DNA from 2 places in the Bacillus sp. GW823-FHT06A11 genome. Region 1 is predicted to be linked to the other one. Evidence: riboswitches for the same ligand, from Rfam matches in the RefSeq annotation. Region 1 holds a riboswitch; the other holds the start of a gene.

Evidence for each region. Region 1 has a riboswitch for S-adenosylmethionine ahead of AC1Q8L_RS27815 (ABC transporter permease). Riboswitches for the same ligand answer to the same signal wherever they lie in the genome.
Region 2: it holds a riboswitch for S-adenosylmethionine, as region 1 does, so the genes downstream of both, AC1Q8L_RS18230 (hypothetical protein) here and AC1Q8L_RS27815 (ABC transporter permease) in region 1, are expected to answer to the same signal.

The regions. Positions count from the first base shown of each region.
Region 1 is NZ_JBXAHS010000010.1:18,093-33,493, forward strand. Features, by position in the region: gene AC1Q8L_RS27770 (NAD(P)-dependent alcohol dehydrogenase) at 1-583, opposite strand, end outside; gene AC1Q8L_RS27775 (DUF6612 family protein) at 741-1,505, shown strand; gene AC1Q8L_RS27780 (FAD-binding oxidoreductase) at 1,572-3,008, shown strand; gene AC1Q8L_RS27785 (MFS transporter) at 3,005-3,538, shown strand; gene AC1Q8L_RS27790 (DUF3981 domain-containing protein) at 3,617-5,335, shown strand; gene AC1Q8L_RS27795 (multidrug effflux MFS transporter) at 5,453-6,712, shown strand; gene AC1Q8L_RS27800 (hypothetical protein) at 6,746-7,192, opposite strand; gene AC1Q8L_RS27805 (hypothetical protein) at 7,467-7,970, shown strand; gene AC1Q8L_RS27810 (DUF3951 domain-containing protein) at 7,987-8,202, opposite strand; SAM riboswitch class I at 8,372-8,477, shown strand; gene AC1Q8L_RS27815 (ABC transporter permease) at 8,614-9,531, shown strand; gene AC1Q8L_RS27820 (ABC transporter permease) at 9,549-10,553, shown strand; gene AC1Q8L_RS27825 (ABC transporter ATP-binding protein) at 10,510-11,520, shown strand; gene AC1Q8L_RS27830 (ABC transporter ATP-binding protein) at 11,517-12,290, shown strand; gene AC1Q8L_RS27835 (peptide ABC transporter substrate-binding protein) at 12,304-13,914, shown strand; gene AC1Q8L_RS27840 (YusW family protein) at 13,939-14,406, opposite strand; gene AC1Q8L_RS27845 (hypothetical protein) at 14,579-14,794, shown strand; gene AC1Q8L_RS27850 (peptide ABC transporter substrate-binding protein) at 14,836-15,401, opposite strand, start outside.
Region 2 is NZ_JBXAHS010000003.1:791,509-806,909, forward strand. Features, by position in the region: gene AC1Q8L_RS18185 (serine hydrolase domain-containing protein) at 1-759, shown strand, start outside; gene AC1Q8L_RS18190 (ABC transporter permease subunit) at 814-1,602, opposite strand; gene AC1Q8L_RS18195 (ABC transporter ATP-binding protein) at 1,599-2,504, opposite strand; gene AC1Q8L_RS18200 (PLD nuclease N-terminal domain-containing protein) at 2,501-2,740, opposite strand; gene AC1Q8L_RS18205 (transcriptional regulator) at 2,863-3,408, shown strand; gene AC1Q8L_RS18210 (short-chain fatty acid transporter) at 4,006-5,352, shown strand; gene AC1Q8L_RS18215 (hypothetical protein) at 5,393-5,746, opposite strand; gene AC1Q8L_RS18220 (NAD(P)H-dependent oxidoreductase) at 5,743-6,318, opposite strand; gene AC1Q8L_RS18225 (SWIM zinc finger family protein) at 6,347-6,730, opposite strand; gene AC1Q8L_RS18230 (hypothetical protein) at 6,990-7,307, opposite strand; SAM riboswitch class I at 7,348-7,446, opposite strand; gene AC1Q8L_RS18235 (hypothetical protein) at 7,568-7,759, shown strand; gene AC1Q8L_RS18240 (YwiC-like family protein) at 7,792-8,514, opposite strand; gene AC1Q8L_RS18245 (ECF transporter S component) at 8,698-9,399, opposite strand; gene AC1Q8L_RS18250 (ABC transporter ATP-binding protein) at 9,372-11,033, opposite strand; gene AC1Q8L_RS18255 (energy-coupling factor transporter transmembrane component T) at 11,006-11,884, opposite strand; gene AC1Q8L_RS18260 (DUF4430 domain-containing protein) at 11,907-12,740, opposite strand; gene AC1Q8L_RS18265 (DUF4430 domain-containing protein) at 12,798-14,738, opposite strand; gene rraA (ribonuclease E activity regulator RraA) at 15,078-15,401, opposite strand, start outside.

The DNA.
Region 1 (15,401 bases):
CTGTTACTAAATCGAAATTCGAACTACTACAAATGGCTGTGACAGTCGCCCCGAAGTATTTAGCAAGCTGTACGGCAGCTGTCCCTACTGACCCAGAGGCGCCGTATATAAGTACTCGTTGCCCTTTTTTTATCTGTCCTTTTCTAAGGAAGTGCAATGCTGAAGTTCCGCCAAAAGGAATAACGGCAGCTTCTTCATATGTCACATTGGTAGGTTTTAATGCTATTAATCCACTTTCATGCACGCATGTGTATTCCGCATAACCACCAAGGTTTAGTTCTGTTAATGCAAAAACTGGATCTCCTTTTTTAAATTGTGTTACATCTGATCCAATGTCTTCGATTTCACCGGATAACTCTACGCCAAGTATAGGTTTTCTCGGTTTTCTGAAACCTAATATGATCCGCATAGGAATCCAAAATAAGAGGGGGCTATTAAAGCCACGTATTCTACAATCTCCAGTCGATACACTTGTTGCATGAATTTTAACTAATACTTCATTTTTCTTAGGTTTAGGCTTTTCTATATTTTGAAGCTGGAGAACATTAGGTGGTCCATACTTTGTGCAAATAATAGCTTTCATAATGACCTCCTGAAATGAGTTGTTATTATTTACATCATATTTAAACTTTTTCTCAAACATGTTGCTATATAGGAAATAAATTTAAAGAAGAATATTACGAATTATATAGATTTCATAGGAAAAGAGATGATATTATTTTTGGGAAGGAGGGGACGTTATGAAAAAATTTATTTTAATTTCAAGTTTAGTACTTGCAGTCGGTCTAGGAGTAGGGTGTAGTAATGAGAAAACAAAAAAGACTGATGAGCCGAAAAAAGAAGCTGTGCAGAAAGAAAAGGAATTAACAGCGAAGGATGTTTTCAATAAAGCGAATGAAGCTTTTAAAAACGAAGAAAATGTAACGATGACATATGATGTGGGAATAAAGGCTGAAGGAACAGAGATGAATGTAATAAAGGCCAAAATGCAATTAGAGCCGAAGCAAAAAAATTCTCGTTCTGAAATGAATGTTTCTGGTACAGAGGTTGTTGTTTATGATGTGGGTGGCAAAATTGCTGGTCAGTTGAAAAATCCTAATACGGGTGAAGTGATGTCTGTACCAGAGGAACAATTAAATGCTAACGGAATGAATGCGACTCAAGGAATGGTAGATAATTTAGAGATTCCATCGGAAATTTTAAATAAAGTGAAGATGGAGAAAAGTGGAGATAATTATAAGCTGAAGTTTGCATTAAAAGGGCAAGAGACAGAGAGTATGTTAGCTAGTATGGATGAAAAGCAGAAACAAATGCTACAAGGCCAAAATGCAAAGATAGAAGAAATAGATGGAGAATATATTATTACAAAAGATTTTAAATATGAATCAGCAAAGATAGATATGGTTATGAGTAGCAATGGTGAGGATAAAGCGCACATTATTACGGATGCGAAGTTTACATCGTATGATAAATTTGATCCAATACAATTGCCAGCAGCAAAGTAATCACTGTCAAGAGAGGTACCTGAAAGAACGGGTATCTCTTTTTGTTGCTAATAAGGAGAGTGTCCTTTGAAAAAAAGAAAGATAGTAGTGGTCATTGTCGCATATACGGTTTTGCTTGCAACGTCTGTACATACGTATAAAAAACAAATTGATCATCCTATTATGAGTGATGTAGGTAAATTGCTTCCGACAAAAATAAAACGTGTTGAAAGTGCTACGGAAGAGCACTCGTTAATAAAATTAGTGCGAGATGCAAAAGTTTCAGGAGAGAAAATTTCCATTGCAGGCATGCAACATAGCCAAGGAGGACAGACATATTATCCGAATGGCACGATGCTCGATATGAAAGGATATAATAAAATATTAGAATTCGATCCAGAGAAGAAGCGTATTACAGTTCAAAGTGGTGTCACGTGGAATGATATTCAGAAGAAAATAAATCCATATGGCCTTGCGGTACAGGTCATGCAGTCCCAAAATATTTTTACTGTTGGTGGTTCATTAAGTGTAAATGTACATGGGCGTGATATTCGTCATGAGGCACTAATTGATACAGTAGATTCATTTAGATTGTTAATGGCAGATGGCACGGTACGTAATGTAAGTAGAGAAGAAAATGCAGAGTTATTTCCATATGTCATTGGGGGTTACGGTTTATTTGGAGTTATTTTAGATGTGACGCTGAAGTTAACAGATGATGAATTATATGAAATGCACACGAGAATGATAGATTATAAAGAATACGCATCTTATTTCAAAGAGAAAGTGAAAAGAGATGAGAATGTTCGTATGCACTTAGCGCGTATTTCTGTTGCTCCAAATTCATTTTTAAAAGAGATGTATGTGACGGATTATACTTTGGCACAAAATCAAAATATGAGAGAAGAGTACAGTGAATTAAAGGAAGAAAATATTATAGCTGCACCTAAATTTTTACTTGGGTTATCACGTTATAGTGATTGGGGAAAGAATACATTTTGGGATATACAAAGAGGTTATTTTGAACGTACAGATGGAAAGTATGAGACGCGTAATAATGTTATGAGATCAGATAGTGCTTTTATGGAATATGAAAATCCAAATAGGACCGAAGTGTTACAAGAATACTTTGTGCCTATAGATGCTTTCACGGAGTATATAGATGATTTACGTAACGCATTAAATGAAGAAGAGTTTAATTTACTCAACATTACGATTCGTTACGTGGAAAAGAATGAAAATGCAGTTTTGTCCTATGCGAAAGATGATATGTTTGCGCTGGTTCTTTTGATTAACCAGGGACGCTCAGAGAGTGAGATAAAGAAAACAGAGGATGTCATTCGGAAGATGATTGATGTTACTTTAAAGCATAACGGTAGTTACTATTTGCCGTACTATTCTTATCCAACGAAAGAGCAGTTAAAAAGGGCATATCCCCGTATTGAAGAATTTCTCAAGAAAAAGAAGGAAGTAGATTCAGAAGAGAGATTTGTTAATTTATTTTATAGGGAGTATACGAAATGACATATAGAAGATTTGTGGCTTCGCAAAGTATTATCATGATGGCAGGAAGTATGGTATTTCCTTTTTATATATTATTACTTCGAAACGTTGGAAATAGCTTCTCGCAATTTGGCTGGGCGTATGGCTTATTTGCTTTAACATCAGCACTTGTATATCCACTAGTGGGAAAGGTATCTGATCAAGTAGGTGATAAAAAATTATTAATCATATACGCTTGGTCCATGGCAATCTTAATGCTTTGCTTTCCGATTGCCACGGAAGTATGGCATGTGTATATTCTTCAAATTGTAATGGGGGTTTTAGGTGCTGTGCAGCGTAATACTGAGAAGACTTCATTAGCACGAAAGGTTGCGCAGGAAAAGGCTGGTTATGAGATTGGAAAATACCATGTGTGGACATCCATTGGCGGAGCAGTAGCGGTTATTGCCACGGGATATTTAGTAGATTTCTTTACGATCGGTACAATTTTTTATATTGCATCTATTCTATATGTAGTGAGCGGGATTGTATTAAGTAGTAAAAAAATATAACTATTCCTATTTTCACCTTAATACCCTTTATTTGTTATACTAAAAGGGAATACAAAAGAAAAGGGGACAGTGCCTTTGATGAAATTTGTAGTTTTAGCTATTCTTACTTTGTTTTTGATTCCATGGACAAGAAGTAGTAGTAAGCTTCGAGCAGTGGATAAGAAGGGAGATAAGAAGGTTGTAAAGGGTAAGAAATCATCTATTTTAGTTATTCCTGTTTTATTTTGGATAGGTATTGCAATCTATGAATACTTTTGGCTAATTGATGATCGAGTAGATTCGATTCTTACTCATTATTCTGTTGCAGTAGCAATTTTAATTGGGCTTGTTTTATTTTCACAAGATCAAATAGGGAAATTAGAAGGTACATTAAAAGGACTTCTAATGTTTATTTTACTCGCAAGTTACGGCTACTTTGGTTATTTGCACGATATAGTAATCTCGCAAAAGAAATATGATTCTGTTGTTAAGATAGAGAAAGATATTTCAGAGCCATTTACTGAAAATGACCAGCCGTTTACAGTGCCGCCAAAGACAGCGGAGAATAAGATGAAAAAAGTATTTGGTGATATTCCGAAAGTAGCTTATTTTGAGCTAGGAGAATTAACGCCACAAATGGTAAACGGCGAAGCTTTATATGTAGCGCCGATTGAAGTTTCAGGATTTTTTAAAGCGCGTAAAGCTGAGACAATTCCAGGGTATGTAACGATGTCAGGTACGAATCCTGATGCGGAAGCGAAATTACACCTCGGTTATAAAATGAAATATGTACCGAGCATGTTTTTTGGTAATAATTTAGAACGTGTGGTAAGGCAAGCAGAACCAAATTTAATCTTTAAAGGGAAACCTAAATTTGAGGTTGATGATAAAGGGAAACCATATTATACAATGACGTATGGTGAATTTATTTCAGGAAGATCTGGATTTGAGGTAGAAGGTGTTGTCGTAGTAGACGCACAAACAGGTGAAGTGAAAAGGTATGATAAAGGAAAGGCACCTAAATTTGTTGATGGTGTATTAAATCATGAGACTGCATCTACGTTAAATACGTACTTTGGTAAATATATTCACGGATTTTGGAATACGAAATTCTCGCAAACTGATATGAAGATTCCGACTGAGTGGGGAACGAAAGAAGGAGTTACACCAATCTTTGGTAAGGATGGAACGTTATATTACTTTACTGATTTCACCTCTCCGAAAGAAGGAGTAGATTCTGCGTTAGGTTACTCGCTTATTGATGCGCGTACAGGTAAGTTATATTACTATAACGGCAAAGAAGTAAAGGGAATTATGGATGGTTCAGCAGCTACAGAAGTAGTGGATAATTCCTTTAAGAGAGAGAAATGGCATGGGACAATGCCTGTCATTTATAACGTATACGGAAAACCAGCTTGGATTATTCCGGTTGTTGATGACGGAGGCCTAGTACGTGCACATACAGTTGTATATGCTGCTAATGCAAAAATATTTGCGACAGGTTCGACGCAGAAAGAAGCGCTTGAGAATTATAAAAACGTAATGAGCGGTAATGGTGATACCTTTAGACCAACCTCAACAGGAAAAGAAGCGCAAAAAGAAGGTATTGTACAACGTGTATATAAAGAGAAATCAGGTGAAAATACAATCGTGTACGTACTTTTAGAGAATGAACAAAAGGTATTTATGATACCAGTGAAGAAATTCCCGTATGCTATGTTTACAGAAGTAGGAGACCCAATTCAAATTACATATTTAGATACAGGAGAGACGATGGCCTCGGTATCTAAATTTGCGAATAGCAATGTGAAAAAGTAAAGCGATAGAATTTCTATCGCTTTTTTTACATTATGAAAGAGGAAAATGCGCTGTACTTGACGTATGTTTATGATGTAACTATAATTGTTACGATTCAGTGTGTATAGGAAAGGGTGAATTGAAAAAGTGAATGAAGTTAATCACGAAATATATAAACCTGTAAAGGCAAACAGGTTATGGATGATTCTTGTATTAGGAACACTTACGGCGATTGGGCCATTATCTATTGATATGTATTTGCCTTCATTACCGAAGTTAACGGATGATTTGCAAACAGGTGCATCCCTAGCGCAGCTTACATTAACAGCTTGTTTGCTTGGGCTGTCAGTAGGGCAATTATTTGTTGGCTCAATTAGCGATATTTACGGAAGACGCAAACCACTTATTATTGCTCTTATTATTTATGTTGCTTCTTCTTTACTTTGTGCTATTGCGCCATCTATTTGGACATTAGTATTATTGCGCTTCCTACAAGGAGCTTCAGGATCAGCCGGGATTGTTATATCACGTGCAATGGTACGTGATATGTACTCAGGTTCTGAAATGACGAAGTTTTTCTCACTGCTTATGTTAGTAAACGGAGCAGCACCTATTTTGGCACCGATTATTGGAGGGCAATTATTACAGTTTACAACGTGGCGCGGTGTTTTCATCGTTCTTGGAGCAATTAGCGTATTCATGTTAATCTCAGCTACTTTTGTATTGCGTGAAACATTACCTCCTGAAGAAAGAGAAACGGGTGGTTTGTCAGGGACTTTGGCGACGTACGGAAAATTGTTAAAGGACCGTCTGTTTATGGGATATGCATTGTCACAAGGATTAGTAACAGCGGCAATGTTTGCATACATTTCGGGCTCACCATTTGTGTTGCAGAACATATACGGAGCATCACCACAGCAATTTAGTTTATTCTTTGCGATTAACGGCATCGGTATTATTATTGCTAGTCAGGTAACGGGTCGTTTAGCGGGGAAAGTGAATGAGAAGACATTATTTGTTGCTGGTATTATTATCGCAGCTGTTGGTGGCCTATCTTTACTACTGACAATCGTACTAGGAATAGGTTTAATCGGTGTTTTATGTTCGTTATTCCTTGTTGTATCAAGTGTCGGGGTTGTATCAACAACTGGGTTCTCATTAGCGATGAGAAATCAGAAGCAAGCTGCAGGAACAGCGTCAGCTTTATTAGGCTTATTACAGTTCATTTCAGGAGCGCTTGTCGCTCCGCTAGTAGGTATTGGTGGGAGTAATACAGCGTTACCGATGGGTGTTGTTATTGCGCTTTGTGAAGTAGGAGCAGTATTATGTTATCTATTTATGGCCAGAAGAAGTGAGAAGCAGTTTGAACTGCAACAAAGACAAAATTTAGAGGCTTAACAAAAAAGAACTGATTCAAAGGGAATGTTTGAATCAGTTCTTTTTTTCATTTCTTTGAAATATCTCATACATATTATTCATGATCGTATCATATAAAACAGCAAGTTTATCCCACACCCAGCGATTACTATCGACTTCTTTTTCCCCACAGTCGATAATATCGGTATGGTCAGTAATTTTATACGCTTTTTTAACGATAATAGGAGCAATCTTCGGTATACGTGGGATTTCCTTTAAGGTATCTGCAAAGTTTCCAATGTAGACATGACCGATGATTTCGATTGTTAATGATTTATCCGATATATTTAGCGCGGTATGAAATTGATTTGTATGTTGTTGTTTTAAATATTGAGCTAACTTAAATGGAGCATGCTTCTTCTTTAATACGCGGCGAAGGCTCTCTGTATTTTCGATATGAAGTGATTTTTCGCGAATAAGGACACGAATATCTTCTCCCATAAAAGGCATTGTGTTGTACATAGATGATTCTCCTTAAAACCTTACATATGTTTGCGTTATGCATATGTAAGTCTAGCATGGTTTGTTCTTTATGTGTGCTTACAGTTTTGTAAGGTGATGTAGTAAAGCATTGCAAAAGTTATTTGTATAAAGTGACGATACTGTGACAAACATGTTGGTATATATATTACGATGTCGTCTTAAGTGTAAAAAGTAGGGCGTTCTCGGTATAATAACAAGTGGAGATAAAAGAAACTATAATGAGTAATAGCTGTAGATAAAAGGAGAAGAAGAGATGAAGAAGGTTTTGGGTATTGCTGTAATGGGAAGTATGATCCTTCTAGCAGGATGTAATGGAAATAAAGATACGAAAGAACCGAAAGAAAAGGTAGAGCAATCTACTGAACAAACAGAAGAGATGAAAGAATACCTTGCAGTACATGAAAAATACGATATAAAAATGAATAAAGAAATTAATAAAGCACTGCAGTTATTTGAAGTGGCAAAAGAAAAGGGCGGTAAGGAAATAACGAATGCTACATATAAAGAAGACGTGCAAAAGGTAACAACGAGCATGTTAGAAGATATTGATCATATACGTAAAGAAATTCGTGTTCCGAAGTCGAAAGAGCAAGAACATGAGGTATATATTGGTTTCTTGAATGAATCAGAACAAGCGATGAAAAAATTACAGAAGTTAGCTAAAGAAGAAGATTCATCGTTGATTCGTGATATAGAAATTAATTTTGCAACAGCATCGACATACTATAAACGTTTTCAAGCAGAAACGAAAAAATAACCTTGCCTGTGCAGGGTTATTTTTTCTTCTTGCCATCTCCGTCTTCATCCTCAGATACTAATATTTTCTGTTCTTCGTGAAATTCGGAAATAGTTTGCCCGGTAATATTATCGAAAGGAGTATAAAAAGAAGTAATACGTTTCTTTTTAATAAAGCGTTTATAGGAGCCGATGATGACAAGTATAACGATTGTTAAGGTTAATCCTATAGTAGCAAGAAGTAAGGGGTCCATCTTATAACCCCTTTAACATCATTTCTTTTTATTATAAGCCGAAAACTGTAATTTCGATAAATGAATTAAAAACTGATTTTTCTAAATTTATCCAATCTGATTGACTTTTCAATTTTTCAGAATTATAATTCGAAATATACAATTTGAACCAAATAATAATATAGCAATTTACTTATCCAGAGAGGTAGAGGGACTGGCCCTATGACACCTCAGCAGCGGGTTCTGTAATAGGAACACCGTGCTAATTCCAGCAAGCAAGTCTTGAAAGATAAGTGATGGGCCTTTGTTTGTTAAGCCTTGATCTTATTTTTTAAGATCAAGGCTTTTTGTATTCTAAAAAGAGAAAAGGGAGTAATGGAAAAAGTACGTTCATAAAACAAAGTAAATCCATGTGTTTAGGGGGTTATTGAAGTGTATGTAATTAAAAAATTATCGGTTATGGTGTTCACACTATGGGTTATTACGACAGTGACATTTCTAATTATGCATATTATTCCGGGAGATCCATTTTCATCAGATGCAAAAATCTTTCCTGAAGAAGTGATCCAAAACATGAGAGCGAAGTATCACCTTGATGAACCGTTATGGAATCAATATGTTGCTTATTTAGACGGTGTAGTTCATTTTGATTTTGGTGAATCTGTTCAATCAACCGGGCAAGGTGTATCAGAAATTATAACAACTGGCTTTGGTCCATCAGCAATTATTGGTCTACAAGCACTTGTTATTTCATTGTTAGTAGGAATTGCGGCAGGGACATTTGCTGCTCTCTATCATGGGAGAGTAATTGACTATAGTGTGAGTTTGCTCGCAATTTTAGGTATTTCTATTCCAAGTTTTATTTTAGCGCCACTATTTATACAAGTATTCGCTATCCAATTTGAGTTTTTACCAGTAGCCTCTTGGGGAACATTCGAACATACGGTATTGCCATCCTTTGCATTAGCGTTAGGGCCAATCGCAGTTATTACAAGGTTTGTTCGTTCTAATATGATCGAAGTACTGCAGAGTGATTATATTAAGCTAGCAAGAGCAAAAGGTATACCAATTAAGAAGATTATTATAAGACACGCTCTTCGAAATGCGATTGTTCCAGTACTTACATTTGTTGGACCGTTAATGGCTGGACTCTTAACAGGGACTTTCGTTATTGAAAAAATCTTTTCAATTCCTGGCCTAGGAAAATATTTTGTAGATAGTATTTTTAACCGAGACTATCCGGTGATTATGGGAACAACGATTTTCTATAGTGCATTATTAATTGCTTGTATTTTCATTACAGATATTATTCATCGCATTGTTGATCCGCGTATTCGTTCTATTACATAAGGAGGGGGGATATTTAAATGGGAGCTTATGAGATTAATGAACAGTTATTAACGAAAGAAGAGAAAAAAGAATTAACGATAAATAAAAATCAGCAAACAATTAGCAGAAAGAAAGAAGTGTTTCGTAAGTTTATATCGAATCCAATCGCAGTTTTAGGAACAGTGACGTTATTGCTAATTATTGTTTTCTCGCTTATTGGCGAAAGTTTAACTTCATTTACTGCGAGTGAACAAGTAAAAGAGGCAACAAATTTACCGCCGAGTAGTGAACATTGGTTTGGAACAGATGATCTAGGGAGAGATATTTGGGCACGTACTTGGGCTGGTGGGAAGATTTCACTAACAGTTGGATTAGTAGCAGCTGCCCTCGATATAGGACTTGGTGTACTGATTGGTGGATTTAGTGGATATGTGAGAGGGCGTAATCGCCTTGGAACGTTAATTGATGAGTGGATTATAAGAGGAATTGAAGTATTATACGGCATCCCATATTTATTAATTGTTATTTTGCTATTAATTGTTATGAAACCAGGTCTTTTCACCATTATTATCGCCCTTGCATTAACGGGATGGATTGGAATGGCTCGTCTCATTCGAGCACAAGTATTGTCTTTAAAACAACGAGAGTTTGTTATTGCAGCAGAGCGATTAGGTACATCACATATGAAAATTATATATGGGCATTTAATTCCGAATTTAACAGGGGTTATTATCGTGAATTTATCATTTACAATTCCAGCAGCTATTTTTTCAGAATCATTTTTAAGCTTTATAGGACTTGGAGTACAATCACCAGCGGCAAGTTGGGGGACGATGACGAATGATGCACTCGGGACATTATTGAGCGGAGAATGGTGGCAGCTATTTTTCCCGGCAATCATGATTGCACTCATTATGTTCGCATTTAATGCAATTGGTGATGGTTTGCAAGATGCGATTGATCCAAAAATCGTCAAACGGAATCGAAAGGAGAAAAAACATGGCACAAATCTTATCTTTAGAAAACGTAACGTTAGCCGTTGAAAAAGAGAATATTAAGCAAGCGATTGTGAAACATGTTTCCTTTTCTATTAACGAAGGTGAAATAGTTGCACTTGTAGGAGAAAGTGGTTCAGGAAAAAGTGTCACAGCACAATCCATTATCGGCTTGAATCAAGAATCAATTCATATCGATGATGGGAATATAGCTTTCCAAGCAAAGGAATTAACGAATTTACAAGAGTCAGAATGGAATCAAATTCGCGGAAAAGATATTTCCTTTATATTTCAAGATCCGCTTTCATCTTTAAACCCAACGATGAAGGTAGGCAAACAAATTACAGAAGTAGTTTTGCAACATGGGAAAAAATCGAAAAGAGAAGCAAAGGAAATTGCGATTAACTTGTTAACAGATTTAGGGATACATGAAGCAGAGAAACGCTTTGAACAGTACCCACATCAATTAAGCGGAGGTATGAGGCAGCGTATTTGTTTAGCAATTGCGTTTGCTTGTCACCCAAAGCTTGTAATTGCAGACGAGCCGACAACAGCGTTAGATGTAACGATTCAGAAACAAATTATGGGGCTATTAAAAGAAAGAAAAGAAAAACAAAATACGAGTATTTTATTAATTACACATGATTTGGCACTTGTACGTGAAGTAGCTGATCGAGTAGTTGTTATGTATGGGGGACGTGTCGTTGAAAAAGGAACGATACAGGAGGTAATAGGTTCTCCTAAACATCCATATACGAAAAGTTTATTACAAGCAATTCCGAATATGGATGATTCCGAAAAGGTATTACGTGCTATAGAAGGAACGACACCTTCCATTGAAACATTAAATAGCTTTGGTTGTCCTTTTGTAAATCGTTGTCCAGTAGCGATAAAAGAATGTATTCATCGTTTTCCAGAGAGAACCACATATTCTAAGGAGCATAGTTCACATTGTTGGCAACATGTTCTAGAGCATAATAAAGCGAAATCAAAAGAGAAGGTGAATGCCTCATGACGACAGATTTAATTACTATAAAGCAAGTAACGAAAACGTATGGAAGTAAAAGTAAAGAAATCACAGCGTTAAAAGACATATCACTTTCTATTCCGAAAGGAACAACACTTGGCATTATTGGTGAAAGTGGTTCAGGAAAAACAACACTTGGAAAGCTCATAGCAGGGATTGAGAGTCCAACGTCTGGTGAAATTGATTATAACGGTCAAGTCGTTCACAAGCTGAAATCAGCTCATAGGCGAGATTTTTTACAGAAAGTACAGTTCATTTTTCAAGATTCCACAGCAGCATTAAATCCGCGCTGGAAAGTACGCGATAGCGTAACGGAAGGTTATATTTCATTCGGTTTAGGTGATAAAGGATTAAAGGATAAAGTAGCAGGTGATGCGCTAGAACGTGTGGGATTAGATAGACGATATATCGATCGCTATCCGCACGAATTTAGCGGAGGACAACGTCAACGAATTGCTATTGCAAGAGCGTTATTGTGTGAGCCAGAAGTATTGATTCTTGATGAACCAATTTCAGCATTAGATGTTTCATTGCAAATTCAAATTGTACATCTGCTGCAAAAAATTCAAAAGGAACAAGGCTATACATATTTATTTATCGCACATGATTTGCCGATGGTTCACTATTTATGTGAAAAAGTGGCTGTCTTATATAAAGGAGAACTTGTTGAATTTGGAAGTACGGACGAAGTGTTCCGTAATCCACAACATTCTTATACAAAAACATTGTTAGCATCAACACCAAAAATTTCGGGTTAAAGGAGAATGTAGGATGAAGAAGTTTTTACTGTTTATCATTATGACTGTTTTAGCGATTACTTCGGTCGCTTGCGGTAAGAAAGAGACGCAAAAGGCGAGTGCTGGTAAGGGAGAAGGCGATCGATTAGTAACGAATATTAGTAGTGATCCATACACACTTGATTCTGCTATTGCAACAGATAGCACGTCAGGTTATATAATTGGGCAGTTGTTTTCAAGTTTATATACGCAAGATAGTGATGGGAAATATCAAAATGAATTAGCAGAGAAAGAAGAAGTAAATGCTGATGGAACTGAATATACAATCCATTTGAAGAAAGATATTAAATGGTCAGATGGTTCTCCGATTACGGCAAATGATTTTGAATTTGCATGGAAGCGATTATTAAATCCGAAAACGGGTTCTATGAATGCGACAGAAATGTATTTCATTAAAGGGGCAGAGGCATATAATACTGGAAAAGGTGAAGAGGGACAAGTTGGTATTCAAGTCGTTGATCCTCAAACATTAAAGGTAACTCTTGAACATCCAGTTGCTTCTATTAAACAGAAATTAGCAAGCTCATTATTTATTCCATTAGCTAAAAAGTCGATTGATGATAATAATAAATTAAAAACAGATCCAAAAGAGTTAATTACGAATGGACCATTCAAGTTAAAAGAGTGGAAGCATAACCAGGCTATTACAGTACAAAAAAATAAAGAATACTACGATAAAAAGGTAACATTAAAAGAAATTGAGTTTCGTATTATTCCAGACTCTAAAACAGCGTATCAATTATTTAAATCAAAAGAATTAGATTTACTAAGTGGTTTACCACAAGAGATGATTGAAAAAGAAAAAGGAAATAAAGAATATAAGCGTGTTGCAGGATTCTCATCTTATATTTATTCGTTTAACGTAGAAAAAGAGCCATTCACAAATGCGAAGGTACGTAAAGCATTTTCATTAGCGGTTGATCGTAAATTTATCGTTGAAAAACTGTATAAAAATAATGCGCAAGAAGCATATGCATTCGTTCCAGAAGGAGCAAAAACACAAAGTGGTCGTGATTTCCGTAAAGAAAAAGGTGATTACGTTAAATTTGATCCAGCAGAAGCGAAAAAATTATTAGAAGAAGGTATGAAAGAACAAGGGTGGTCTACATTACCTGAAGTAACATTAAAATTCACTACAGATACACAACATAAAAAAGTAGCAGAAGCAATGCAAGAAATGTTTAAGAAAAATCTTGGCGTAGATATTAAATTAGAAAATAAAGAGTGGAAGAGTTACATCGACACATACAAGCAAAGTGATTTCCAATTAGCTTATATGGGATGGGGCGGCTCTTTATTAGATCCAATTACTAAACTAGATTTATATGCAGGTGATGGTCCGAATAACTATGCAAAATGGCATAATAAAGAATTTGACGCTTTAGTAAAAGAAGCAAAAGTTGAACAAAACGAAGATAAGCGTTTTGACTTATTGCATAAAGCGGAAGATATTATGTTTACAGATTCACCATTAATCCCAATTATTTTCCCAAGTGCTTCATATTTACAAAAACCATCAGTATCTGGTGTCCAATTCATTATCGGTTCTAGTCCAGAACTAAGATACGCAAAAATTAAAAAATAAAGAAGTAGGCAATCGCCTACTTCTTTATTTTATTTCTCTTTTGTATTCTTTTTTCGTTCCATCAGAGAAGACAACTTCTAAATCAAATTTTTGATAGTCTTTATCAAGTTTGAACACGTTCACTACTTGATCGATTACTTCTTGGTCAGCAGTATCTTTATCAAATTTTAACTCTTGTAGAAGTGGGCTTAATTTTGTAATAGCCTCGTCTCCTGTTAATTTTACATCTGCTTTATGATCTTCAATTTTTGCTTCCATTTTCTTATCAGCTGCTACATTTTTATAGTCTGCTTCGTAGTCTTTCTTTGTATCTTGGTAGTCTGCCTTTAAATCGAATTCATTGAAGTTTAGTTTTAAATCTGCAGGAGCCTCATTTTTTGCTTCTTCAGTCGTCTTTTTATTAGAAGTTGTGTCTTCTTTTGCAGGAGCTTTACATCCTGTTAATGCAGGTACTAGCATAAGAGCTAATAAAACTGATAGTAGAATTCTCATTATAAATTCCTCCTTATGTAAATTCGTTCTATACAAGTTTTTCCCAAAAACATGTAATTATGTATGTGTTGAAAATAAATTATTATCCTGTAGTCACAAGGGCTCATCCGCAATTTAAATAAAAAATGATTTGTATGTATATGGTAAATTGAAGTTGTGAGGAGGTACTGAAATGCTTTCTAAAACGTATCAAACGATCGGTCAATTATTTCAAGCAACATATGCAGCAAATGGCTATTATACAATAATATTCGGAGGAGTTAGTTTAGAGAGAAATATTATTTCATTATTAGTTATTGTATTGGTTACACAATTAGTAGCAGTGACGACTTTAGCTATAAAAGGAATGGTAAAGGGAAGAGGAAGCTCTGTAGTTAAAGTTGTATAAAAGTAAAAAGGTATCCTTCGTAGGATACCTTTTTACTTTTGTTATTTTGCAACTTCTGTCCACCTGTAGTTAAATTCACCGCCGAAGTCAGTCGTTACAAGTCCTTTAATGAAAGAGCGTTGTAAGTAAGAACGACCTTGTTGGTATAAAGGAGCGACAGCGCCGTCTTGTAATAGAATTTTTTCAGCTTGCTTCATTGCTTCAAAGCGTGCTTTTTCATCGCCAGCTAAATCTGTTTTCACTTTATGAATGAGCTCATCGTACTCTTTGTTAGAGTACTTATCGAAGTTATAAGCACTATCTGTTGTAAATAAATCTAAGAATGTAATTGGATCAGCGAAGTCAGGGCCCCAGCCGTCAATACCAATTTCATAGTCACCACTTAATAGTAGTTTCAACTGTTGTTTACGTGGTTGCGGTTTTAAATTCACTGTTAATCCATCTAAGTTCTTTTCTAACTCACCTTTTAAATATTCACCAGTCTTTTTAGCTAAAGCATTGTCACTTGTTAATAGTTCGATTGTTACTTTGTCAGTACCAAGTTCTTGTTTTGCTTTTTTCCAGTTTTCTTTCGCTGTTTTCACATCATCCTTGACTAGATTTCCAT
Region 2 (15,401 bases), on a different contig from region 1:
GAATTAAAAAATACACCGTTCGGAAAAGCGACACTTCAGCAATTAATGGACATGCAAGTTTCAGCAGAATACCCGACCCACGGATATGAGCAGCCTGGGCTAGAAAATCAAGATGCACAATTATATTTAGCTAGCAATATTTTACCCCGCGGCAAAAATTACGACGGTCCGATGAAAATTTATGATATGTTACGAGAAGCCGAAGAAACTGCACCGCCTGGTTCTTCCTTTTCTTACAATAACGGATCAACAGAAACGCTCGCTTGGATTATTCGAACTATTACTGGTAAATCACTAGCTGAAAATGTAAGCGAACGAATTTGGTCTCAAATTGGTATGGAAGAAAACGCGTATTACGTTACAGATGAAACGAAAATAGAACAAGCAAGCGCTGGCTTAAATGCAACTGCTAGAGATATGGCGAGATTCGGGCAATTACTATTAAACAACGGGGAATATAACGGAAAACAAATTCTCCCTTCTTCTATTACTGGAGATATAAAAAATGTCCAAGAAGGTGAACTTGCAATTGGCCCTGGAGCTTCCATTTCTTATCATAATCAATGGTGGATTCCCCACAATGAACAGGGTGCTTTTGAAGTGTTAGGTAGTTACGGACAAACACTTTACATCGATCCGAAAGCAAATATGGTAATTGTCCACTTCTCTTCTAACGCTACGCCAAGTAATGAAATACATTCAGTTTACTCAAATATGTATGTTGATATTGCACATCATTTGGAGAAGCTTCCACGGTAGTGGAAGCTTCTTCTTATTGCGTTGTTTTATTTGAAACCACTACCCTCATCACGGTTATTCATAATGAAACTTTTTATTAGCAATCCAATAATACGTTACGAAGAGTGTCAATAAAATCCACACTATAGTTAGTAATCCAGTAATTATTGCGTTTGAATTTACTACCCCCGTGACTAACGTTTCCATTGCATACTTACTCATACCGGCTGGATTAAGCTGATCCATTATTGGATTCAAACCGACGATTACTCTGCAGGCTAAAAGGAATACAATTGAAATTAATGCAATAATACCTTGACTGTGAAAAATAGCACTTATCATTGTTGTGAAAGATACGATAAAAAGAACCCAAATTAGATAAAATAGTAATCCAGTAATTAGGTGTGCAAATGGAACAACAGTAAAAAGAAAATTTACATATAGATAAGAAGCTACGTATCCAATTGTTACACTAAACGCTACCATTAAATAGTTTGACACTATTTTCCCACCTACATATGAAGTAACAGTAACGGGCCTTGTTAAAATAAAGGCCAACATACCATTAGCTTTATCTGTTTGAATTGCACCCATCATAGAAATCACTAGAATCATAAGTCCAAGCTGATCAAACTGGGATCCCAAAGTACTCGCTAATACTTCGCCCCCTTTTTGCGTTGCCATACTCGGATCAATGGTAATTCCCTGTCCTCCACCTAACGCTTCTAAAATTGATGGCAAATAATGAATTACTATCGGTTGTGTTGCGCCTAAAAATATAAAAACAATTGGTAGCCAAATAATCTTGAAATCACGTAACATTTGAACACATTCTTTTTTTATCAATACAATTGAGTTATTCATTTTTGCACCACCAAATTCAAGAAGATTTCTTCTAAAGTATCGTTGCTCATTTCAAATTTAACGATGTTCACTTTCTGTTCGAGTGCATTTTGCAATAACATATTTTTATTTATTTCAATACTTTCAACCTTCACTTTGATTTTAAGCCCAACCACTTCAACGTCCTTCACATACGGTAATTTTTTTACAATTTCAATCCACTTTTGATCTTTTGCTGTTATTTCAATCATTAATTTATTTTCACTATTACGATGTAAAAGTTCCGTAATCGTTGTATCTTCTATTTTTGTTCCATCTTTTATAATGACAAATCGTTCACAGATTTCTTCTGCATCGCTTAAGATGTGGGTTGATAATAAAATGGTTGTATCTTTTTTTATTTCTTTAATCAGATTCAATACTTCCCGCCGGCCGATCGGATCTAATGCGGATACTGGTTCATCCATGACAATAAGCGAAGGTTTATGCAATAATGCTTGTGCAATACCAAGTCGTTGTTTCATTCCACCAGAAAATGTACTAACCTTTGCATTTTCTTCTTCCTTTAGTCCAACTTTCTCCAACATTTTTGGAATCGACTTTGACAATTCTTCTTTTTTCAACCCCGAAAGTTGGCCCATAAAGGTAAGTGTTTCCCTCGCTGTCATCCAATGAAAAAAATTAGGATATTGCGGTAAATAACCAATTTCACTTTTCATTTTTGATATTTTTATCCCATTCAATAAAACTTCACCAGCAGTTGGATGAATAATATCCGAAATTACTTTTATTAATGTGGATTTCCCTGCTCCGTTCGGTCCAATTAATCCGACGCATTCCCCCGCTTGCAGTTCCATCGAGAAATTATTCACAGCAATTTTTCCTTTAAATGATTTTATTACATTTTTAATCTCTAATTTCATAATTTCTCACTGTCCTTTCTCCCTATAACAAAGTACAAGATAGGTCCCAATATATTAACGAAAAGAATAATTAACGTCCATACAAGTACATTTTTTCTTGTTTTCCTATGTCGATATAAATCAATGAATGCAATTAAAACTAAAAGTGCTCCCACTGCAATAACTGGTAATATAATGGGTAGAAAAGCCATAATATCAATGTCTTTAAGATCATTCAATCCATAATGTATTTTCATTGTCATCACTCCTTTTAAATCTCATTATCATTATTGATAATGATAAAATAAAAACGGATGGATTGCAATCATTATTCTCATTATTTATAATGAGAATAAAAAACAATACATAAGGTGATATAATGAGTAATAAAGTTGAAATTTTAATGCATCCGGTAAGAATGAAAATTTGCCAAGTGTTAATGAGAAATAAAGAAGATGGGTTAACACCATTAGAAATGGTAAAAATCATTAAAAATGTACCACAAGCAACACTATATAGACAGCTACAAACTATGGTTGATTCAGGTATCGTTCATGTAATTAAAGAAAAAAAGGTAAAATCTGTTTCTGAAAAATATTACGCAATCAATGAAGAAGATGCAAAAATTGAAGGAAGTGAATGGAAAGGATTATCTGATGATGAAAAGTTAAACTACATTTCCTATTATCAGTTATCACTTATGACACAATATCAAAGTTACCTTAAGAAATTAGAGGAACAAAACAGTCAAGAAGATAAGGCTACTTTTTCTGTAGTAGAATTAAAGCTAGATGAGGAACACTTTGAAAAATTTCAAAACGAACTTAACGAATTAATGATTAAATACTACAATAACCAAAGTAAAGATGACGAAATAGAGGCTCCGATTCGGACCGTTGCTATTACAATTATTCCAGAAACTTAAATTTAATCGATATAAAAATGCAAATCAATAATCTTAACTAAATCCTGAAAACAGGATACTTCTCAAAACATCTAAACCATCTGCTTCCTATATTCTCTTTAGGAGCTAGGTGGTTTAATTTTTCTTGAATTCGCACACAAATGTAGTAATGAATGTATTATTTTTGTTATCTTTTATAAGTAGAAAGCTTCATCTTTTTAATGAAGCTTTCTATCACTTTATTAAAAAGATAATAAATTAATCGTTTCCTTTAAAACACTTCCCTTACAAAGATTGTCTGTTCATATTGGTCGAAAATTTCTTCTATAGATGAAAATAAAGTTTCTTCAGGGATGATGAACTTTATTTTTTGACCATTTTGCAACAGTTGCTTTGAAGCCAGCTAGTAACCTTTCTCTATACTTATCCTTATAAGTGCTACCCCATTTCCAACCGTTTTCTTCTAGTATATTAAAAGCAGAATCTGATACAAGGCTCTATATCAACCTATCAATAAATTACCACTCTATAAATATCTGAATTTTCTTTACATTAAAGGTTATCTCCCAAACAACCTCGAATAATTTTAATACATATACATAAGGAGGTTGATCTATTTTGTTTCGTTCCTTTACAAATGGTTGCGTCGCCTTAGTGCAACGCTTCTTGCCAGAACCGTTTATTTTATCATGTTTACTAACTGTTTTCGTTATCTTCTTTGGTATGTTTGCGACTCACCAAACACCTGTAGAAATGATTAATCACTGGGGTAATGGAATTTGGGGACTCCTCGCCTTTTCTATGCAAATGGCGCTTGTACTCGTGACTGGATCTGCTTTAGCAAATGCTCCTCTTATTAAAAAAGGATTAACGAAAGCTGCCAGACTACCAAAAACGAATGGCCAAGGCATTATTGCCATTTCAATTGTAAGTTTACTTGGTGCATACATAAACTGGGGCTTTGGAATTATTGTATCTGTTTTATACGCAAAAGAAGTGGCAAGGCAACTGGACGGATTAGATTATAGACTAGCAATTGCCTCTTCTTACTCTGGATTTCTCATTTGGCATGCCGGTCTTTCTGCCTCTATCCCTCTTACGTTAGCAACAGGCGGTGAAACGTTAATTAAAACGACTGCTGGAAGTATTAAAGAGGCGATTCCGATAACAGAAACGTTATTCTCACCATACGCTCTCGTTCCAGTTATTATTTTTCTCGTTACGATGCCTCTCATTAATAAAGCGATGCATCCAGATGAAAAACATACGATAACTGTAGATCCTAGCGTGTTCCATGAAGAAGCTGCTGCTCAAGAAGTAGAAAATAATACGTTCGCTGAAAAGATGGAAAATAGCATTATTATTACACTTTGCGTTGGATTGTTAGGTCTCATTTATATTTTCAATTACTTTTATACGAAAGGTTTTAACCTTACTCTCGATATCGTGATTTTTATGTTATTAATTGCCGGTCTTATTTTCCACCGTACTCCGATTCAGTATATTCGCGCTTTTTCAGACTCTACGAAAAGTGCTTCTGGCATTTTACTTCAATTTCCGTTTTACGCAGGAATTATGGGCATGATGATTGGAGTAAATAGTGAAGGACTTTCACTTGGAGGAGCTATTTCTAATTTCTTTATTAGCATTTCAAATGAAACGACTTTTCCGCTCTTTACATTTTTAAGTGCTGGCATCGTTAATATTTTCGTTCCATCTGGTGGCGGTCAATGGGCCGTGCAAGCACCAATTATGATTCCAGCTGGCGCTGAACTTGGTGTACCTGCTGCAAAAACTGCAATGGCCATTGCGTGGGGCGATGCTTGGACGAATTTAATTCAACCTTTCTGGGCATTACCAGCATTAGCGATAGCTGGTTTAGGTGCTCGTGATATTATGGGATTTTGCGTTGTGAACTTACTATATGCAGGTTTTATCATTAGTCTATGCTTCTTATTTATTTAAACGAAAAGCTAGTTTTATACTAGCTTTTTTACATAATAAATCATTTATTTCCCATGCAATTTATAACTGTATTCCACTCTATGTCCTTAAGATGTAGTGACTCAAATGCAAAAAAATCTTCGCAAATTTTTCCAATCAGGTGTGGATGTTCCCTCAAAAAATTCCACTGTAATACTTTAGGAAGAAAATGCATTTCATATTCTTTACTTCCCCGTACTACCTCATCAACTTCTCTTTCACAAATTCCCCTTATTAAATAATCATTTCTTAACTCTATTTGAATTTGTTGAAATGTATCGCTGCATTTTTTCAATTGAAGTAAACACGTAATATACTTCCGAAAAAGTTCGTTATCATACTGACAACAGTTTATAATACGATCGACTTCATTCATAATGTACGAGCCTTTTCTTCTATTTGTAATAACCATTTTTCGCGCTTTGATACTTTACTCGTTTTCACAGATTGAAAAACTGACCGTTTTATATCACGAATGCCACAAAAACGTAAAACACCTCTCTTCATCATAATCCAATCTGCTGATCGATATAACAATGCGACGTACCATAGAGGCGAGTCTAACGTATTAATAACCCACGTTTTTTTCCCTTGCAATAATCCTTTCGGCAGAGCCCCTTCATATTTATAAGCAAATCCAGCTACGAAAATACGGTCAATAAAACCTTTTAAAATAGCTGGCATCCCCCACCACCATATCGGATATATAAAGAGAAGTGTATCTGCTTCTTCCACTAATTTTCTATACCGCGCTGTCTCTTCTTCATTTATTAAATCACGTCTTTTCTTCTCTTCATTGAATACAAGTACCGGATCAAATTGTTCCTTGTATAAATCAAGCAACGTAACCGAATGATTTGTTTCCTGTAGCCCTTTTTGCACATGCTCTAAAATTGCACCGTTAAAACTTGAAGGATTAGGATGAGCGTATATAATCAGTACGTTCACTACAAAACAACTCCCTCTATCGTTAAAGTTATCCCTTCTTTAATAACTTCTCTACAATTTGTACGTTTTTCGAACTTTGCAACAGTCGATTTAATACAGTAAGTAACTCTTCTTTTTCTAAATCTTTCAGTTTCTCTTTAACTGCACTCTCACCAGCACCTTGAATATCATAAACAACTGCCGCCATATGTTTACAATAATTTTCATACGGACATTCGCAACTACTTTTTGAAAAATCTTCGAGATCGATAACTACTTCATAATTCCCTGCATTTCCAGTAACGAAAGCAAACACTTTTTTATCTTGTATTTCAACATCTTCTACATGTCCATCTTCATAATATTCATATCCCTTATCTACAATGTAATTTGGGATCCATTTCGTTATATCTTTTAATAAGTAAGCGTACATAATTGTACCCCTTCCTTTAATTCCCTTTTGACTTCAAAAATCCTGCATGTTATTCTAATTACTGTTAAGTAGCAAGTCTACGTGACAAAACGACTGACACCTATTCGGCGAAGGTGTCTCTTTTCATTTGCAGCCGATACGAATTGCCTCTTTCAGGCACATTCAATTTTTGACACTACACACTCAACACCATTCCCTGTATCAGGCTGCTTAAGCAGTCTTTTACTCTACATACTCCGTTATTTTAAAAAAAGAGAGCTTAGCTCCCTTTTCTCGCCTTATAAAATACCCCTTTTTCAGTATAGAGATATTCATCAGCTAATGTAATTTTCCCATCCAGTTTCAGTTCATCTAATAGTCTTGATAAATAAAATTGATGTAACATCTTTTTCGTGAATTTTCCTTCATGATGCGAAACGATATGTTCTTGAATATCTAACAATGATATTGGCTTATCTTGCTCTATCATATATTCATAAACTGTACTACGCAGTTTTACGTATTTTTCGAGTGTCACAGCAATGCGCAACCCCTTTCTTCTTAATATAAATTTTCGTAATCGGTTTTTTTGCAACAAAAAAACCTCTCCGATAAGAAGAAGTTACGTATATATCTTCGTCTTATCTCCCAGAACAAATATGTTCTGCTGGAATTAGCACCTGCATCGCGGTTGCTGGGTTTCATCGGGCCAGTCCCTCCACCTCTCTGGATAAGAAATATTCACTTAATTCTTACTATACGTAATTTCATTTTAATTGTCAAACAAATATAACAAATAATATTTTCTTCTTTACTGTTCATACTATACATATATGAATATGCAAGGAGGATTATGAAATGCATCAAAATGCTCGCGGATATGTACAAGATTCTTTTCAATCATTACAAGAAGCAAAACATTGTTTAGAAGAAGCACTACAGACTGTTGAAAAAGATTTTAATCGCGCTCGTATTGAGCAATCCCTTTATGCGATCGAACAAGCTATTCAACGCTGCGATTACACCGTTCACATTTTAGAACAAGATTGAAAAAACTTCCCATCATAAGGTGGGAAGTTTTTTCAAATGGCATACTTCATAATTATTGCCGTTATGATTAAAAAATATACAGAATTCACAATTTCTAAAACCCCTACTTTTATAATAGAAATTTTTTTGCCATACAATATAATGGCTCGAATGACACTTGGTATAAAAATAAGGGAGCACCACGGATTAATTGCAAATACAATGATTGTTAATAGAATATGATAACCCCAAGATATAAAACGATACTTCGGATTATTTTTCTCACGTATCATCGTTTTCACATAAAACGTACTTCCTAAAAAGTATAAGAATGAAATAAGTGCAATGAATAATGCTGTATGATCGATTTGTTTCATTGAAAAATAATAACTAATTAACCCACCAACACAAAACACAATGATCGCACAAATATCATTTAATAGTGCCCTTTCATTTTTTTGACGAGCATAATGCATATTTACTATAAATAGTGGAATCATGACTATTACGAATAAAAGAATGCGCCATTCATATAATAGAGAAATCATCCCAAATACGAACGCAATAATAAAATATACAATTGAAGCATGTAAATACTCTTTTTTTCGTTTTTGTTTTATGTACATAAGGAATGGATACGTAGCTAAATAGATAAAGAACCAAGCTATAAACAATGGAATGTGATATATAGTAGGTTTTCCAAGTATGACACTTAATAGAAATGGTATAGCAAGCATCGCCCATGCACCATGTTGCTTCGGAATAACTATCTTCATTAACTATACACCTCCCTTTTGAAAATAGTTCTCACCTATTATTATACAAATAATTTTATATAGTAACGGATATATATTGGACTATTTTTTGACAATAAAAAATGCTCCTTACAATATGTAAGAAGCATGAAAGAGGCAAACGAATATGTAAGTCGCGACCCTACCTTATATGAGTATGCTTTTCTATGCTATGTTATGCTTATCTAATATACCGTATTTCTTTTTAAATCTTGTGAGAATCGTAATCCAAGACGTACTAAATAGTAGTAAGAAAATAACATTCGAAATCGCATGACTTAAATCAAAGTAAAAACTTGCGATGTAATACGAAATGACAGTTTCCCACGTTGCTTCTCGTATAAAACCGAGAAGGCCCCAGAAATTCATAATCCAACCAAATAAAAAACCAACAATTACTCCGTAAAGAAGTCTCCCCCATAGCTTTTTCATTAAAAATGTATTACGCAATAATCCAGCTATAAAACCAATCATACCCCATGAAAACATTTGCCACGGCGTCCACGGACCTTGCCCTAAAAAGATGTTAGATACAATCGCTGCTGTTGCACCGATCATAAAACCCGCTTCACTTCCAAATACAATTGCAGAAACGATAATAACAAAAGAAGTTGGTTGTACACTCGGTAAAATAGAAAATGGTACGCGGCTAACTGCTGCAATTGCCGCTAATACAGCAACGAGAACAATTTCACGTGAAACAAACGACTTCCTTTCAAAACGGATATAGAAAGGTAACATAATAACAACTAATAAAAACAAACTACTTAACATGTAATAACCGTCCATAATAAGTGTAGTAAAGAGTAATGTGCCTATTATTACTGCAAAAATACCTATTATGAATGCAACATATCGTTTGGACACGCTTCGTACACATCCTCCCACGTTAATGCATATGGCAATTCTTTTCGAATGAATCGATTAATAGATGTTGTATAAAAGAAGTTACCACTAAAAAATTCTTTCGGTGCATCATTCATAATAACTGCTCCATCAAATAACATCATACATTGATCCACGTATTTCGCTGCAAACTCAATGTCATGCGTTGCCATTACAATTGTTGTACCTTCTTTTTGCAGCTCCCTAAATAGTTCTCCTACTCTTTCTTTCTTCCATGGATCTAACCCCTTTGTCGGTTCATCAAGTAATAATAAAGTTGGCTTTGATAATAATGTCGTACATAACGCAAGTAATTGTTGCTCTCCTCCGCTACAATCGTGCGGATGGCGTTCTTTAAGCGAGTACAACCAAAACTGTTTTAGCGTATCTTCTGCTATTTCTTTTCCTTGTTCTCCGTATAATTCACGTGCACGTTCATACACCTCATCCCACACTGTATCAAATGTAAAATGATAATATGGATGCTGCGATACATACCCAATACTTTTAAACCGTTCTTTCGAATCAATTTTATGTATCACTTTCCCATTCCACTTTACTTTCCCTCTTCTCACTTTTTGCAAACCAGCTAAAAGCTTTAACAGTGTAGACTTCCCTGTCCCATTCTTTCCAACGAGCGCTACCCATTTTCCTTTTTCAATCGAAACTGATAAATCACGTAAAATAAGCGGACTATTTTTTTCGTACTGGAACGAAATATGCTCTGCGCTTAAAATTACCTCTTGCTTTTCACTTTGTGCTATTAGCTCATTTACATATGATATCGCTGAAAAATTATTCATTTTCATTTGCGCCTCTCGCACCGTAAACGGAATATCTCTCACATTCCACTCTAAAAATAGCCTTGGAATTTGCGGAATAAATGGACGGAATGTTTCTACTCCCCACATATTCGTAATAACAGTTTTAGGACTACCATCATACATAATACAGCCATTATCCATACAAACAACGCGTGTTGCAAGCGGGATAACTTCATCTAAACGATGTTCACTTAAAATAATCGTAATTCCAAGTTCTTCATTAATCCGTTTTAATAATCCTAAAAACTCTTTTGCAGCAATTGGATCTAACTGCGCTGTCGGTTCATCTAATAATAGCAATTTCGGCTGCATAACTAATACCGCAGCTAAATTAACAAGTTGCTTTTGCCCACCAGATAACGTGTGAACAGATTGATGCAATAAATCTTGAAATCCTAAAAAGCTAATAAGCTCTGCTATTCGTTTTTGAATAATATGTGATGGTAACCCAATATTTTCTAAAGAAAATGCTAATTCTTGAATAACTGTATCCATTACGAGTTGATTTTCTGGATTTTGAAATACCATACCAATTTCTTGAGCAGATAACAAATCAGGTACATTTTCTAATAAAGTACCATCATAATATGTATCCCCAGTACGCTTACCAATTGGAAGTAATTCTTTTTTAAAATGTTTTAATAAAGTCGTCTTCCCGGATCCTGATCCGCCGGCAAGTGCAATAAACTCTCCTTTTTGAACAGAAAGAGAAATATGCTGTAACGCTTTTTCGTTTTCATCAGCATATACAAATGATAAATTGTTTATTTCTGCATGCGCCACCATAACCATTCCCTTCCTTCCATTATAATTGGTAAACTAATAAACATCGTAAATACGATAAACATCATCCCATCGTATTGCTGAAATAAAATAGATTCGACTTTCGGATAAATGATTAACTTTCCTCCGCCATACGTACTACATATGATAGCAATTATAAATAGAATACTTAAATAACTGAGCGTATACCAATCTCGTTTTTCCATTCTATAGCGAATATATGTCGTACGTTTCGTTACACCAAATCCACGAGCTTGCATAGAATCTGCCGTTTGCAGTGCATCTTCCAATGAACAAATTAATAATACTTGCAGCAATTGCATACCATTTTTGACGCGTTCAATTATCGAACCTGAATCTACCTGCACACCTTTCGTCTTTTGAACGAGTGTGATTTTCTTTAATCGCCTTATAAACAAAGGAACAAATCTCACTGTAATCATCGTTAACAATGCAACTTTCGGTGAAATTCTTGAAAACAAATATAAAAATTTATGACTGGAAATAATATCATTGTATGACGCAAACGTAAACATAACTGCAACTAGTAATAACCCCATTACTATTCCAAACATAATCGCCTCAAGCTTAATACGGCTATCACCTAACCAAAATAATGTCGTTCGACCTCTATGCGTTAATAACGAATTAAATAAAATGACCATAAAAAAGAAAACAATTGTGCTTGGTAACATCTTTCTTATCTTTTCGCTATTTCCTTGCATCACATTTAAAATAACAATTAATAGTATTGCTCCAATTAAAAAAAGAGGATGAAGACACATCATACATAGTATCATCACCCCGATATAATAGAAAAAATTCACAAAAGGATGTAAAGAAGAAAAACTTATTTTCATAGCCCTTTACCGAATGCCTTTCTTATTGTAATACGTATACCCACTCAATTGTATCTCCTGGTTTTACCGTAGCTACACCAGCACTATGGTTTGGAAAAGCACCGTTCACACGATATTTCCATCCACTAGTATCCGCAATATCTTTTTCATATAAATCATTAATACCTTTTACATAAATACTATCTCTAGATCCGCTTGCATCAACATCTAATCCTGTACGTTGTAATACTTTATACACAGTATCGCCATCTTGTATATCCATCTTTTTCGCACCCATTATATATCCGTTATTTCCTTTTACCGAGATTGTTACTTGTTTTGCTTGCGGTTTCGGTGGTGCTGGTGGATTAGGTGGTACTGGTTTCGGTGGTGCTGGAAGAGTTACGTCTTTTCCACCTTTATTCGGATCAACTTTTTGCTCCTGCTTCGGTGTTTCTTTCGGCTGATTCACAACCTTTGCTTCTTCTTTTACTTCTGGTGCTTTCGGTTGTTGTTTCTCTTCTTGTGCTTGTTGCTGCTCTGGTTGCTTATTTACAGCCGGCTGTTCTTTCGGTTGTTCCTGTTGTTTCTCTTCTTTCTTTACCTCTGGTTGTGCCTGCGGCTTTTCCTCTTTCGGCTTCTCTTCTACTTTTTGTTCTTGTTTCTCTTTCTGCTCTTCTTGCTGCTTTTGCTCTGATTCAGCTTGCTTTTCTTCTGTTTTTTCTTCCGGCTTCGCTTCATCTTTTTGTTCTTCTTGTTTCGCTACCTCTTCTTGCTTCGGTTCTACCTTCTTCTCAGGCTTTACAGCTGCCTCTTCACATCCGGCAAGTAGCCCGAGCGAAAGCAGTAAAGAAATGAACCATTTCACCTTACTCATCCTATCTCTCACCTTTCATGCGAAAATTAGGAGCAAATAATTGCTCCTAATTTTTTGTTAAGCTGCTTTACGTCTCCATAATACATATGCAGAAGCAATACATAATACACCCATACCTACTTCTGTTGCTGCACTATGAGAAGATGCTCCTGTTTTTGGTAGACTGTTACCGTTTCCGATTTTTTTATTCTTAACCGGTTCGTTATCTACAACTACTTTTAGATTTTCATCTTTTGTTTCTTGTTGTACTTGGTTTTGTTCTTTCGGTTCTTCAGTAACTTCTTTTTCTACTACATTATTTTCTGGTTCAACGACCTTTTCTGGCTCTTCAATCGGTTTTGGCTTAATTACATCACCAGCGTCTACATTAGACCAATCATAAATAGATTTTCCCATTTCTTTAAATTGAAGTAATGCTAAAAGAGCCTGTTCTGTAGCCATTCCGTTACCATTTTGATCACTTGGTAACCATTTAAATTCACCATTTGAAAGTTGATATGATAATAGGTTTTGCATTGCCTTATAAAGACGATTTTGATCTACATCTTTAACAAGTGATAATCCAATAATTGCTTGCGCAGTACTATTTGAATTTTCTTGTCCATCAGCTGAAAAACCGCCATTTTGCAGCTGTTCGTTATATAAATACGCAACAGCTTTTTGTATAGCTGGTTTCACATCTGATCGCTCTTGATAAGGAGCTAATGCTGATAAAACCATACCTGTTACATCAACGCTACTAGCACTATCTTTACTACCTGAACTATTATAAGTCCATCCACCGTCTGTATGCTGATTATTTAACAGTGCTTCCACTAGAGCAACTCTGTTCCATTTTGATTCAACTGGAATCTCATACTTCTTCGTATCAAATGCAAGTAAAGCAAATGCATAACCTGTAACAGAATTCACTTTATCTGACTCATACAATTTTTGAACTAAATTATGTCCACCTACATTTTTAGGGTCTGCACTCATTGCATTCATCATAATAATTGTTCTAGCTAAATCTGTCGCTGAAAAACGATTAATGCGCTTTTCTACTTTTTCAGTTACTGACTTAACATAATTTAATTTTGCCTCAATTGGCACATTCTTTCCAGAACGAGAAAGCGCTACAGCTACCCAATCACTTTCAATTCCATCTTGTAACATCTTGTCTGATGTTTTAGAAATGGCTTCATTTAATTGTGCACTTGGAACTTGAATGTTCTCTTGCTGTGGTTGTTCTGGTTTTTTCCCATCTGGCGTTTTACCGTCTTGATCACCTTGGTTTTTCTCATCTGGCGTTTTACCGTCTTGGTCACCTTGGTTTTTCCCATCTGGTTTTTCACCGTCTTGATCACCTTGGTTTTTCCCATCTGGTTTTTCACCGTCTTGATCACCTTGGTTTTTCCCATCTGGCGTTTTACCGTCTTGGTCACCTTGATTTTTCCCATCTGGTGTTTTACCGTCTTGGTCACCTTGATTTTTCCCATCTGGTGTTTTACCGTCTTGACCTTCTGGTTTTGGTTCTTCTGTTTTGCCACCGTTAGGTTCTTCTATTTTACACGTTCCGAACTTATCTAACGTTTCTTTCAATGTTTCCTGGCTTATATTGCTCCAGTCTGAAACAAAACGAAAGACAACAACGTCTCCAGATTTTAATTTATAACTATCTGCTCCGACTTCTGCAGACTGATCATTTACATCATACAGCCAAGCACTTGTAGCCCCGGCCATTAAACCATCGATGCCTTTTACATATGTTCCAAACGACATCGTTTCAGATTCTACCTTGTCCCCCATGACCTTTTGCAGCAAACTTAAAGCTGTTTCTCCATCTTTAATTTGCTCTTCTTTCGGACATAACATAATGCCTTTTTGTGATTCCCCAATAATTGCAAGTTTTGCTGTATTTCCTTCAGCAAACGTAATATGTACTGTATTCGCAAAAGAAACAAATACAAGTGTCACTGCCATTAATGATGTAAGCAGCCATTTTTTCAACATTGCCATCCCAAAATTTCCTCCCTTACTACCATTTACACAAAAAAAGGCCCTTCAAGGGCGTGCGATTGACACTCTCTTTTTGTAAGTGTCGAACAAAAATGTACAACACCTCCTACCCGCATTATTCGCGGCTATATTTGTATAGGAAAAATAATTTTGTTTATGAACGTATCATTGTGATAACATTCACTTTTCTTGGCACAACTTACTTCCATTTAAGTTATCGTAAAACGATAAACCTATACATTCTGTAAATTTTAAATTTCTGTATTATTTTACTATTGACAAAGAATTTTGTCCACGCTTTATCGGATTTATTTTCTAAGAATAATAACTTGTTAACTCTTAACTATGTAAACTCTTTTCACTAATAATGACGCCATCTTCATCCGCATAGACATATTCATTTGGATTCCAATCCACTTTTCCAAAGTGCAATGAAATATTTCGTTCTCCTTTTCCTTCTTTCACACTTCTATTTGGCATCGTTCCTAACGCTAAAATACCAATATTAATATTCTTTAGTTCACTAGAATCACGAACATACCCATTCACAATAATTCCTGCTAACTTTCTTTCTTCCGCAATAGCTGCCAAATTATCACCGAGTAACGCACAATTAGTAGACGCTCCGCCATCAACAACTAATACTGTTCCTTCTGGTAATGT